DNA from 2 places in the Enterobacter cloacae complex sp. ECNIH7 genome. Region 2 is predicted to be linked to the other one. Evidence: predicted binding sites of a transcription regulator. Region 2 holds the regulator's gene; the other holds the start of a gene.
What was found. The regulator Fur, encoded in region 2, represses iron uptake genes when iron is present. The targets are predictions, from matches to a motif close to ATAATAATGAGAACNACTATCAA.
Positions count from the first base shown of each region.

Region 1: bfd (bacterioferritin-associated ferredoxin) is a predicted target of Fur. The motif match lies at 3,673-3,695, and genes of this name have one in related genera.

Region 1 is NZ_CP017990.1:4,728,440-4,734,063, reverse strand. It holds gene rpsG (30S ribosomal protein S7) at 1-85, shown strand, start outside; gene fusA (elongation factor G) at 182-2,296, shown strand; gene tuf (elongation factor Tu) at 2,366-3,550, shown strand; gene bfd (bacterioferritin-associated ferredoxin) at 3,730-3,924, shown strand; gene bfr (bacterioferritin) at 3,997-4,473, shown strand; gene WM95_RS23650 (prepilin peptidase) at 4,457-4,930, opposite strand; gene rpsJ (30S ribosomal protein S10) at 5,311-5,622, shown strand.
Region 2 is NZ_CP017990.1:1,452,852-1,458,475, reverse strand. It holds gene seqA (replication initiation negative regulator SeqA) at 1-413, opposite strand, end outside; gene ybfF (esterase) at 597-1,370, shown strand; gene ybfE (LexA regulated protein) at 1,499-1,786, shown strand; gene fldA (flavodoxin FldA) at 1,942-2,472, shown strand; gene fur (ferric iron uptake transcriptional regulator) at 2,763-3,209, shown strand; gene chiQ (ChiQ/YbfN family lipoprotein) at 3,350-3,676, opposite strand; gene chiP (chitoporin ChiP) at 3,724-5,121, opposite strand; gene glnS (glutamine--tRNA ligase) at 5,568-5,624, opposite strand, start outside.

The DNA of each region.
Region 1 (5,624 bases), 1.9 Mb from region 2:
CAACAAAGGTACTGCAGTTAAGAAACGTGAAGACGTTCACCGTATGGCAGAAGCCAACAAGGCGTTCGCACACTACCGTTGGTAATCCCTTCGGAGTATTAGTCACCAGGCGGGCGCTTCAGAGAAGCCGCCCGCTCTGGGTAACTTAACTGAACGCCTAAAGATATAAACGAGGAATCAAATGGCTCGTACAACACCCATCGCACGCTACCGTAACATCGGTATCAGTGCGCACATCGACGCCGGTAAAACCACTACTACCGAACGTATTCTGTTCTACACCGGTGTAAACCACAAAATCGGTGAAGTTCATGACGGCGCAGCCACCATGGACTGGATGGAACAGGAGCAGGAGCGTGGTATCACTATCACCTCCGCAGCGACTACTGCATTCTGGTCAGGTATGGCTAAGCAGTACGAACCGCATCGCGTAAACATCATCGACACCCCAGGGCACGTTGACTTCACCATCGAAGTAGAACGTTCCATGCGTGTTCTTGACGGCGCGGTAATGGTTTATTGCGCAGTTGGTGGTGTTCAGCCACAGTCTGAAACCGTATGGCGTCAGGCGAACAAATATAAAGTTCCACGCATCGCGTTCGTTAACAAAATGGACCGTATGGGTGCTAACTTCCTGAAAGTTGTTGGCCAGATCAAAACCCGTCTGGGCGCGAACCCTGTTCCGCTGCAGCTGGCAATTGGTGCTGAAGAAGGCTTCACCGGCGTTATCGACCTGGTGAAAATGAAAGCCATCAACTGGAACGATGCAGACCAGGGCGTTACCTTCGAATACGAAGATATCCCAGCTGCAATGCAGGACCTGGCTGACGAATGGCACCAGAACCTGATCGAATCCGCTGCTGAAGCTTCTGAAGAGCTGATGGAGAAATACCTGGGTGGTGAAGAACTGACTGAAGAAGAGATCAAAAAAGCTCTGCGTCAGCGCGTTCTGAACAACGAAATCATCCTGGTAACCTGTGGTTCTGCGTTCAAGAACAAAGGTGTTCAGGCGATGCTGGATGCGGTAGTTGACTACCTGCCATCCCCGGTTGACGTTCCTGCGATCAACGGTATCCTGGACGACGGTAAAGATACTCCGGCTGAGCGTCACGCAAGCGACGAAGAGCCATTCTCTGCACTGGCGTTCAAAATTGCTACCGACCCATTCGTGGGTAACCTGACCTTCTTCCGCGTTTACTCTGGTGTGGTTAACTCCGGTGACACCATCCTGAACTCCGTGAAAGCGGCGCGTGAACGTTTTGGCCGTATCGTACAGATGCACGCTAACAAACGTGAAGAGATCAAAGAAGTTCGTGCGGGCGACATCGCTGCAGCTATCGGTCTGAAAGACGTGACCACTGGTGACACCCTGTGTGACCCGGATCACCCGATCATTCTGGAGCGTATGGAATTCCCTGAGCCGGTAATCTCCATCGCAGTTGAACCAAAAACCAAAGCTGACCAGGAAAAAATGGGTCTGGCTCTGGGCCGTCTGGCGAAAGAAGACCCATCATTCCGCGTATGGACTGATGAAGAATCTAACCAGACCATCATCGCTGGTATGGGTGAACTGCACCTGGACATCATCGTTGACCGTATGAAGCGTGAATTCAACGTTGAAGCGAACGTGGGTAAACCTCAGGTTGCTTACCGCGAAGCGATTCGCGCGAAAGTTACCGACATTGAAGGTAAGCACGCTAAGCAGTCTGGTGGTCGCGGTCAGTACGGTCACGTTGTGATCGACATGTACCCACTGGAGCCGGGCTCTAACCCGAAAGGTTACGAGTTCATCAACGACATCAAAGGTGGTGTAATTCCTGGCGAATACATCCCAGCCGTTGATAAAGGCATCCAGGAACAGCTGAAAGCGGGCCCTCTGGCTGGCTATCCGGTTGTTGATATGGGTGTTCGTCTGCACTTCGGTTCTTACCACGACGTTGACTCCTCTGAACTGGCGTTTAAACTGGCTGCGTCTATTGCCTTTAAAGAAGGCTTTAAGAAAGCAAAACCAGTTCTGCTTGAGCCAATCATGAAGGTTGAAGTAGAAACTCCTGAAGAGAACACCGGTGACGTTATCGGTGACTTGAGCCGTCGTCGCGGTATGCTGCGTGGTCAGGAATCCGAAGTAACTGGCGTTAAGATCCACGCTGAAGTTCCGCTGTCTGAAATGTTCGGATATGCAACTCAGCTGCGTTCTCTGACCAAAGGTCGTGCATCATACACCATGGAATTCCTGAAGTATGATGATGCGCCTAACAACGTTGCTCAGGCCGTTATTGAAGCCCGTGGTAAGTAATCCACAGGATTAAAACCTAAGTCCCGTGCTCTCTCCACAGGGGAGAGCACTATAGTAAGGAATATAGCCGTGTCTAAAGAAAAATTTGAACGTACAAAACCGCACGTCAACGTTGGTACTATCGGCCACGTTGACCATGGTAAAACTACCCTGACTGCTGCAATCACTACCGTTCTGGCTAAAACCTACGGTGGTTCTGCTCGTGCATTCGACCAGATCGATAACGCACCAGAAGAAAAAGCGCGTGGTATCACCATCAACACTTCCCACGTTGAATATGACACCCCGACTCGCCACTACGCACACGTAGACTGCCCAGGCCACGCCGACTATGTTAAAAACATGATCACCGGTGCTGCGCAGATGGACGGCGCGATCCTGGTTGTTGCTGCGACTGACGGCCCAATGCCTCAGACTCGTGAGCACATCCTGCTGGGTCGTCAGGTAGGCGTTCCTTTCATCATCGTGTTCCTGAACAAATGCGACATGGTTGATGACGAAGAGCTGCTGGAACTGGTAGAGATGGAAGTTCGTGAACTGCTGTCTCAGTACGATTTCCCGGGCGACGATACTCCAATCGTTCGTGGTTCTGCTCTGAAAGCGCTGGAAGGCGACGCAGAGTGGGAAGCGAAAATCATCGAACTGGCTGGCTTCCTGGATTCTTACATCCCAGAACCAGAGCGTGCGATTGACAAGCCATTCCTGCTGCCAATCGAAGACGTATTCTCCATCTCCGGTCGTGGTACCGTTGTTACCGGTCGTGTAGAGCGCGGTATCATCAAAGTTGGTGAAGAAGTTGAAATCGTTGGTATCAAAGAGACTGCGAAGTCTACCTGTACTGGCGTTGAAATGTTCCGCAAACTGCTGGACGAAGGCCGTGCTGGTGAGAACGTTGGTGTTCTGCTGCGTGGTATCAAACGTGAAGAAATCGAACGTGGTCAGGTTCTGGCGAAGCCAGGCTCAATCAAGCCACACACCAAGTTCGAATCTGAAGTGTACATTCTGTCCAAAGACGAAGGCGGCCGTCATACTCCGTTCTTCAAAGGCTACCGTCCACAGTTCTACTTCCGTACTACTGACGTGACCGGTACCATCGAACTGCCAGAAGGCGTAGAGATGGTAATGCCAGGCGACAACATCAAGATGGTTGTGACTCTGATCCACCCAATCGCGATGGACGACGGTCTGCGTTTCGCAATCCGTGAAGGCGGCCGTACCGTTGGCGCGGGCGTTGTTGCTAAAGTTCTGGGCTAATTAATTATCCCTGAATAAAAAAAGGACGCTTCGGCGTCCTTTTTTGTTTTCTGCCGCCCAGGCACTGTCACAAAATTTCGCATTTTTTGCCTGCTCCCGCCCCGTATTGTGGCGTTTGTGCTATTGTAATCATAACCATTCTCACTTACACTTTGCGCATAATTTGAACGGGAGTCTCTATGTACGTTTGTTTATGTAATGGTGTAAGCGACAAGAAAATACGTCAGGCCGTTCGTCAGTTTCAGCCTCAGTCATTTCAGCAGCTACGCAAATTTGTTCCGGTGGGAAATCAATGCGGTAAATGTGTACGTGCTGCGCGAGAGATCATGCAGGACGAATTGATGCAGATCCCGGAATACAAAGAGATCGCGTAAGCGCCCATCTTTTTTTTGACATCCCTGTAGCCCGATCTACGCTTCAATGAGTGGAAGCGGAGGGACTATATAATGAAAGGTGATGTTAAAATCATAAGTTATCTCAATAAATTATTGGGAAATGAGCTTGTCGCAATTAACCAGTACTTTCTTCACGCGAGAATGTTCAAAAACTGGGGGCTTAAACGTCTGAACGACGTTGAGTACCATGAATCGATCGATGAAATGAAGCACGCTGATAAATATATCGAGCGTATTTTATTCCTTGAAGGTATTCCAAACCTGCAGGATCTCGGAAAGCTGGGCATCGGAGAAGATGTCGAAGAGATGCTGCGTTCCGACCTCAGGCTGGAGCTTGAAGGCGCCAAAGATCTCCGTGAAGCCATTGCCTATGCTGACAGCGTACATGACTACGTCAGTCGCGATATGATGATCCAGATCCTGGCCGATGAAGAAGGCCATATTGACTGGCTGGAAACGGAGCTGGATCTGATTGCTAAAATCGGTCTGCAGAACTACCTTCAGTCGCAGATTAAAGTGGAAGAGTAACCACCGTCTTCCAGCCTACGCATAAACCCGCTGCTGCCAGAAATGGCCCAAAAGGCAGTGGGTTTTTTAATGCTCCCTTATCGCCGGTGAGTAACGAAAACACAAGAATGCTAAGTAGAGCCATAAGCGCAGCGAGTAACGCCAGCGTAGGCAGTATGCACCAGCCATGCCACGCACCAAGCGCCGCCAGGTATTTTACATCGCCGTATCCCATCCCTTCACGCCGGCAGATAAACCGATATCCCCAGTAAATAACGGCAAAGCCGACATATCCAGCCATCGCACCCACCACTGCACTTGGCAGAAAATCAGGTTGGACACAGAGCTGGAAGAGCAGGCCCGCCCATAGCAGCGGGCAGAGAAATTTATCGGGAAGCAGTCCGTAGCGAATATCCGCATGTACAAGAAAGGCAGTCAGCGAAAAATAGATCAGCAAAAAGGGGAGGGTGGTTAACATGGTAAAGGCCTCAAAGGGGTTTGAGCGCATCCTCGCTATAATCGGCCTGGTCGGCAATCTATAAAAACGACACTTGCGTAGGGGCTCGAGACAAAGCCTTGAGAAGGGATACATTGCGTAAAAAGTTGCGCGCCCTTACGCATACTGCGCCTCTGGCGCTTAATTTCTAAACGGCACTTGCGTCTTGTCCAGATTTACGTATAATGCGCGGGCTTGTCGTAATTGACGGCGGGTTCAATCAGAACCAGAGTAGCTCATTTTGTTACTCAACAATGCTCCCAATTGGGGAGCTACGTAAGAACGGTTACACTCTCCCATCAATCGTAATGGGTTTGAGGAGTAATCATTTTCGTTTATAAAATAATTGGAGCTCTGGTCTCATGCAGAACCAAAGAATCCGTATCCGCCTTAAAGCGTTTGATCATCGTCTGATCGATCAATCAACCGCGGAAATCGTCGAGACTGCTAAGCGCACTGGTGCGCAAGTCCGTGGTCCGATCCCGCTGCCGACCCGCAAAGAGCGCTTCACCGTTCTGATCTCTCCGCACGTCAACAAAGACGCGCGCGATCAGTACGAAATCCGCACTCACAAGCGTCTGGTTGACATCGTTGAGCCAACTGAGAAAACCGTTGATGCTCTGATGCGTCTGGATCTGGCTGCCGGTGTAGACGTGCAGATCAGCCTGGGTTAATC
Region 2 (5,624 bases):
GGTTTGGTTTGATTGCCATTTTGCAGCAGCGTCTGCTCGTCGCCTGCGAAATAGACGCGAGTACGGCCGTGAAGCGACTCGGTCGCTTCAGCAAACGCTTTGTTATCCAGTGAGTAAAGTGTAGACAGCACCAGCATAAAGCGGTTAACGGCCTTTTTCTGCTCCGCGTATTCATCGGAGAGCAGCAGCTCGCGCATCGCGCGCACTTTATCTTTTGCCGGCGTCACGGCAGGTTTTGCTTGTGCAACAACGCTCGGCTGAGACACGACATCTTTGGTGACTGGGGTAGCAGGCTGTGAAGCGGCGGAAATTTTAAGCATGCGCCGTAAAATGTCGGACGCGCTCTCCCCGATATGCCGCGTCTGGCTGGCAATATACTGATAGAGTTCGTCATCAACTTCGATTGTTTTCATCTTAATCCAGTGCGATATCTTATCTGAATACAAGTCATTGGGATTATAAGGTCAAATCCCAACAGCGGATAGCGTCAAACCAGGTTGGCAGCAAAAGTCAGATTAAACTGGAACCTTGCAGCCGGGCGGCAGAATGGTCAACATGATACCCTAACCTGACATACGTAAAAAAAGAACTTTGCCATGAAATTGAATACCCGAGCGCAAACTGCACAATCGCCGAACAATAATTCTCCCATCGTACTGGTTCACGGGCTTTTTGGTAGTCTGGATAACCTGGGCGTGCTGGCGCGCGATCTGGTTACCGACCACGATATTTTACAGGTCGATATGCGCAATCATGGTCTTTCCGGGCGTTCCGACGAGATGACCTACGCGGCGATGGCGCAGGATCTGCTGGATACGCTGGATGCCCACGACCTGCAAAAGGTGACCCTCATCGGGCATTCAATGGGTGGCAAAGCGGTGATGGCCCTGACGGCACTGGCCCCGGACCGTATTAGCGGCCTGGTGGTGATTGACGTCGCGCCCGTGGATTATGACGTTCGCCGTCACGACGAGATTTTTGCCGCTATTAATGCGGTCACAGAAGCGGGTGTCGCGACGCGCCAACAGGCGGCTGCCGTAATGCGTGAGCATCTTAATGAAGAAGGCGTCGTTCAGTTTCTGCTGAAGTCGTTTGTTGACGGGCAATGGCGTTTTAACGTGCCGGTGCTCTGGGACCAGTACAATAACATCGTCGGCTGGGAAACCGTCCCCGCCTGGCCATACCCCACTCTCTTTATTCGCGGCGGCAACTCGCCTTACGTTACCGACGCGTACCGCGACACGCTGCTGGCCCAATTCCCGCAGGCTCGCGCCCACGTGATTGCCGGTGCCGGGCACTGGGTGCATGCGGAAAAACCGGATGCTGTGCTGCGCGCCATTCGCCGCTATCTCGCTGATACTGCAAATTGATTAAAAAGAAAGCGACTGGAAGGCTGCAGGCGTCCAGTCGTTGGCGTGCCGTTTTTGGTGATGTATGATGGCGCGCTTATCGCCCGGGCATTAGCAGGGCGGCGTGTTTCCCCCGAAGTCTCAGAATCATGGCCAAAGAACAAACGGACCGTACGACACTAGATCTGTTCGCGAATGAGCGTCGCCCGGGACGACCCAAGACGAATCCGCTTTCGCGCGATGAACAGCTGCGTATCAATAAACGCAACCAGCTTAAACGCGATAAAAATCGTGGGCTTAAGCGTGTCGAACTGAAGCTCAACGCCGACGCGGTCGATGCACTTAATGAGCTGGCCGAGGCCCGAAATATCAGCCGTAGCGAGCTCATTGAAGAGATGCTGATCGCCCAGCTTGAGACGTTGCGCGGCCAGGCATAAGTCTGAAAATTCCCTTAATTACCCTTTTCATGTAGCACAGAGTGCAGTCCTGCGCGATAGCTGTTTCCGCAGGGTTGCCAGTTCTGCTATTATTGCCCTTATCCGTGGCCAAATTGCGCCACCATACTATTAAGTTTCAAGAGGTTATTTTACTCATGGCAATCATCGGCATTTTCTTTGGCAGTGATACCGGCAATACCGAAAATATCGCGAAAAACATTCAAAAACAGCTCGGTAAAGACGTTGCTGATGTGCATGACATCGCCAAGAGCAGCAAAGAAGATCTCGAAGGCTATGACATTCTGCTGCTGGGCATTCCAACCTGGTACTACGGTGAAGCCCAGTGCGACTGGGATGATTTTTTCCCGACGCTGGAAGAAGTGGACTTCAACGGTAAGCTGGTCGCCCTTTTTGGCTGTGGCGATCAGGAAGACTACGCCGAATACTTCTGTGACGCGCTGGGCACCATCCGCGATATCATTGAGCCGAACGGCGCGGTTATCGTAGGTCACTGGCCGACCGCCGGTTACCACTTCGAAGCGTCTAAAGGCCTGGCCGATGACGATCATTTCGTGGGTCTGGCCATCGACGAAGACCGTCAGCCAGAGCTGACCGCAGAGCGTGTTGAGAAGTGGGTTAAGCAGATCCGCGAGGAACTGCACCTGGATGATATTCTGAACGCCTGATTTTATCGCGGCGCAACTGCGGTTGCGCCCATGCCCCAGGTCAAACCGATTAAATTAATCGCTACAATCTTTTAACTTTTTCGCCCAGACCTGTACAATGTCTCCCTGATAAAACGTGGTTTTCCATTGAGCAAGTTTGTTGGTGATACCACGTTTTTATAAGCATATTTTGCCTGAGACTTGCAGTTTTCATTTAGCCATGGCAGTTCTATAATGAGACGCATTATCCCGGGTGCATTTTCTGTCACTTCCTACAGAAGTGAATCGTTTAGCAACAGGACAGATTCCGCATGACTGACAACAATACCGCATTAAAGAAGGCTGGCCTGAAAGTTACGCTTCCTCGGTTAAAAATCCTTGAAGTGCTTCAGGGTCCAGACAATCACCATGTCAGTGCGGAAGACCTCTATAAACGTCTTATCGACATGGGTGAAGAGATCGGGCTGGCTACCGTCTATCGCGTGCTGAACCAGTTTGATGACGCGGGCATTGTTACCCGTCATAATTTCGAAGGCGGTAAATCTGTTTTCGAACTGACCCAGCAGCAGCACCACGATCACCTGATCTGCCTCGATTGCGGCAAGGTCATTGAATTCAGCGATGATTCCATTGAATCACGCCAGCGTGAAATCGCGGCGCGTCATGGCATCCGCCTGACGAACCACAGCCTGTATCTTTACGGTCACTGCGCTGAAGGCGACTGCCGCGAAGACGACCACGCGCACGACGCGAAATAATCAGTATTCATACTCTGAGCCAGCCGCAAGGTTGGCTTTTTTTTTGCCTGAAAAAGCCCGGTGGCGCTGCGCTTACCGGGCCCACGGGCTATGACACCTTTGTAGGCCCGGCAAGCGCAGCGCCACCGGGCGTAAAGCACTTATTTATTGTTATTGCGTATCTCGTTCCAGATCTTATCGCAACGCTTCGCCACTTCCTGATCGTTACCGGTTTTACGCGCCTGGATACAGGCCTGGTAATCCATCACGCGGACGTTCTCCTGCGTCGCGAACTGCTCATGCGCTTTCTCTTTCTTCAGCACGTTCAGCACGCTCTGACAGGCTTGAATTTTCTCCGGCGATCCTTCCGCAGTATTTATGCAGGCGCTATACGCCTCCTTCAGACGGGAGTCCTCTTTCGGCGCCTGATTCTGAGCACACGCCACCAGCCCTGATGCCAGCAACGCGACGATTACGATTTTTTTCATCATGTGCAGTCTCCATACCGGCGGGACTCAGCCCGCCGGTGCGTTCATCAGAAGATGGTGAATGGGGCAATAACCATGAATTTCACGTCACGTTCATCCTGGAAGATGTTGCCGTAACCGCCCGCATAGCTCGGGATATCGGAGTGGTTGTCATACTGAGTGAAGTGCAGTTTGAACATCGTGCCTTTCGCGCGGCCATCCTGCAGGGTATAGATAGCATCGAGGCTGTAGGAAGACTCTTTCAGGCGATAGTTAGGATCGTAGTATGCGTCCGGCGTGGCCATATCGGCAGGTTTTGCGTCCCAGGCGTAAGCGTAAGAGGCACCCACGGCCCAGCCCGGCAGATTCCAGTTTTTCAGGTCATACATTGCGCCAAAGAAGACCGCTTTCTCGCCGTCGGCGTTGAAGTCAGAGCGGTTATCCCACCAGATATCAAGACGACCGTTGGAGGAGGCGTAGGTCGGGGTCATACGCTGCAGGAAGTAGCCCTGCTGCCCTTCCGCCTTCACCCATGTGCCTTCCAGACGTAAATCAACCTGACCGACCTTGTAGCCGAAGGTTAACGCCTGCAGCCACGCGGTGCCGTCATAAATGTCGTTGACGCCACCGTTGCTGACCTTGTCGCGCGTACCGTAGAACTGGTAGCTGGTGCTCAGCGGGCTACCCGCGACATCGAATTTATAGCTGGCCTTGGCAAAATACTGATCGACATAGCCTTGTGCCTGACCGAATGCCGCTTCAAGCACCAGATCGTTTTTGAAGTCGTACTTCGCGCCCAGCGAGTGCAGGTAATCGACTTTGGTTTTTTTATCGTTCTGGTAGAACTTGTCCATTTCAATGTGCCACGGCGCTTTGTACTCGTTGGTCCACATATAGGAGAAGCTCAACGCCCCCGCGTCACCGTAGTCAAAATTCGCCCCGGCTTCCGCACCCTGATAGGTACCCGGCATAAAGCTCCAGTGCGGCGCTAACAGAGTCTGACCGGTTGGCTGAATATAACCACCGCGCGCCCAAACCGGACCGTATTTAAATTTTGCAGCGGCTTTATAAAGGCTGATACCGCTCTTATCCCCGGACCAGTCTTCTTTATAGGCTTTGTTGCTGGAGGAGAAGGCAATTTCGTTCGGGTGGGCGCTGTCACCGTTTTCCGCCATTTCAATCGCGGTAAACGCAGCAATATCCAGACCGAACATATCCGCGGCATAGCCTGACTGGAAGTCCAGGTTGGCGTTCCAGGTGGAGTGAGAAAGGTTAGTTTTGTATTTGTCTTCGGTGACGTCTTTACGGTCACGTTCACGCTGCCAGTAATAAATACCGCCCGTGAGGGTAGAATCGTCGATGAAGCCTGCCGCTTTCGCCTCTGGTGTCACCACCAGGCCCGACATTGCTGTCACACCGGCAATAGCCAGCGCCAGCGCACTACGTTTGCCACTGAACGTACGCATAGATTATTCCTCTTTGACGAATTAAAACGCCTGAAGCGGCGTAAATAAAAAAGACCAAATGGTCAGGGGTAGTTTTAAATACCCTCGAATTAACTACCGTCTTTAGGTTATTTTTCGCGACGCGAATTATCAATGCTTTTTAGCGGGCAAAAGTCAGGATTATGACGAAGTGCACATAATTGGTAGTGATTTGTAACATTCGCAGAGAGGCGAGCAATGGCGGGGAATTATCAGGTATTTCAGTGGCTAGACATGGATTATCTTTCCTTTTTTATCACCTTTTTGTTTTTCGTAATGACACAAACTTTTTTTAAAAAAATAAGTAGCACCTCATTGACCTGATATTTTTATCACACCTTTTTAGGCCCTGTCTTAATACCCTGATCGTTAAATAAAAAAACGCCGCATGGTGCGGCGTTTGTCTCTCATTGACCAGACCAGCAATATTATTCGCCGATCTTCGTCCAGGTATCACGCAGACCTACGGTACGGTTGAATACCGA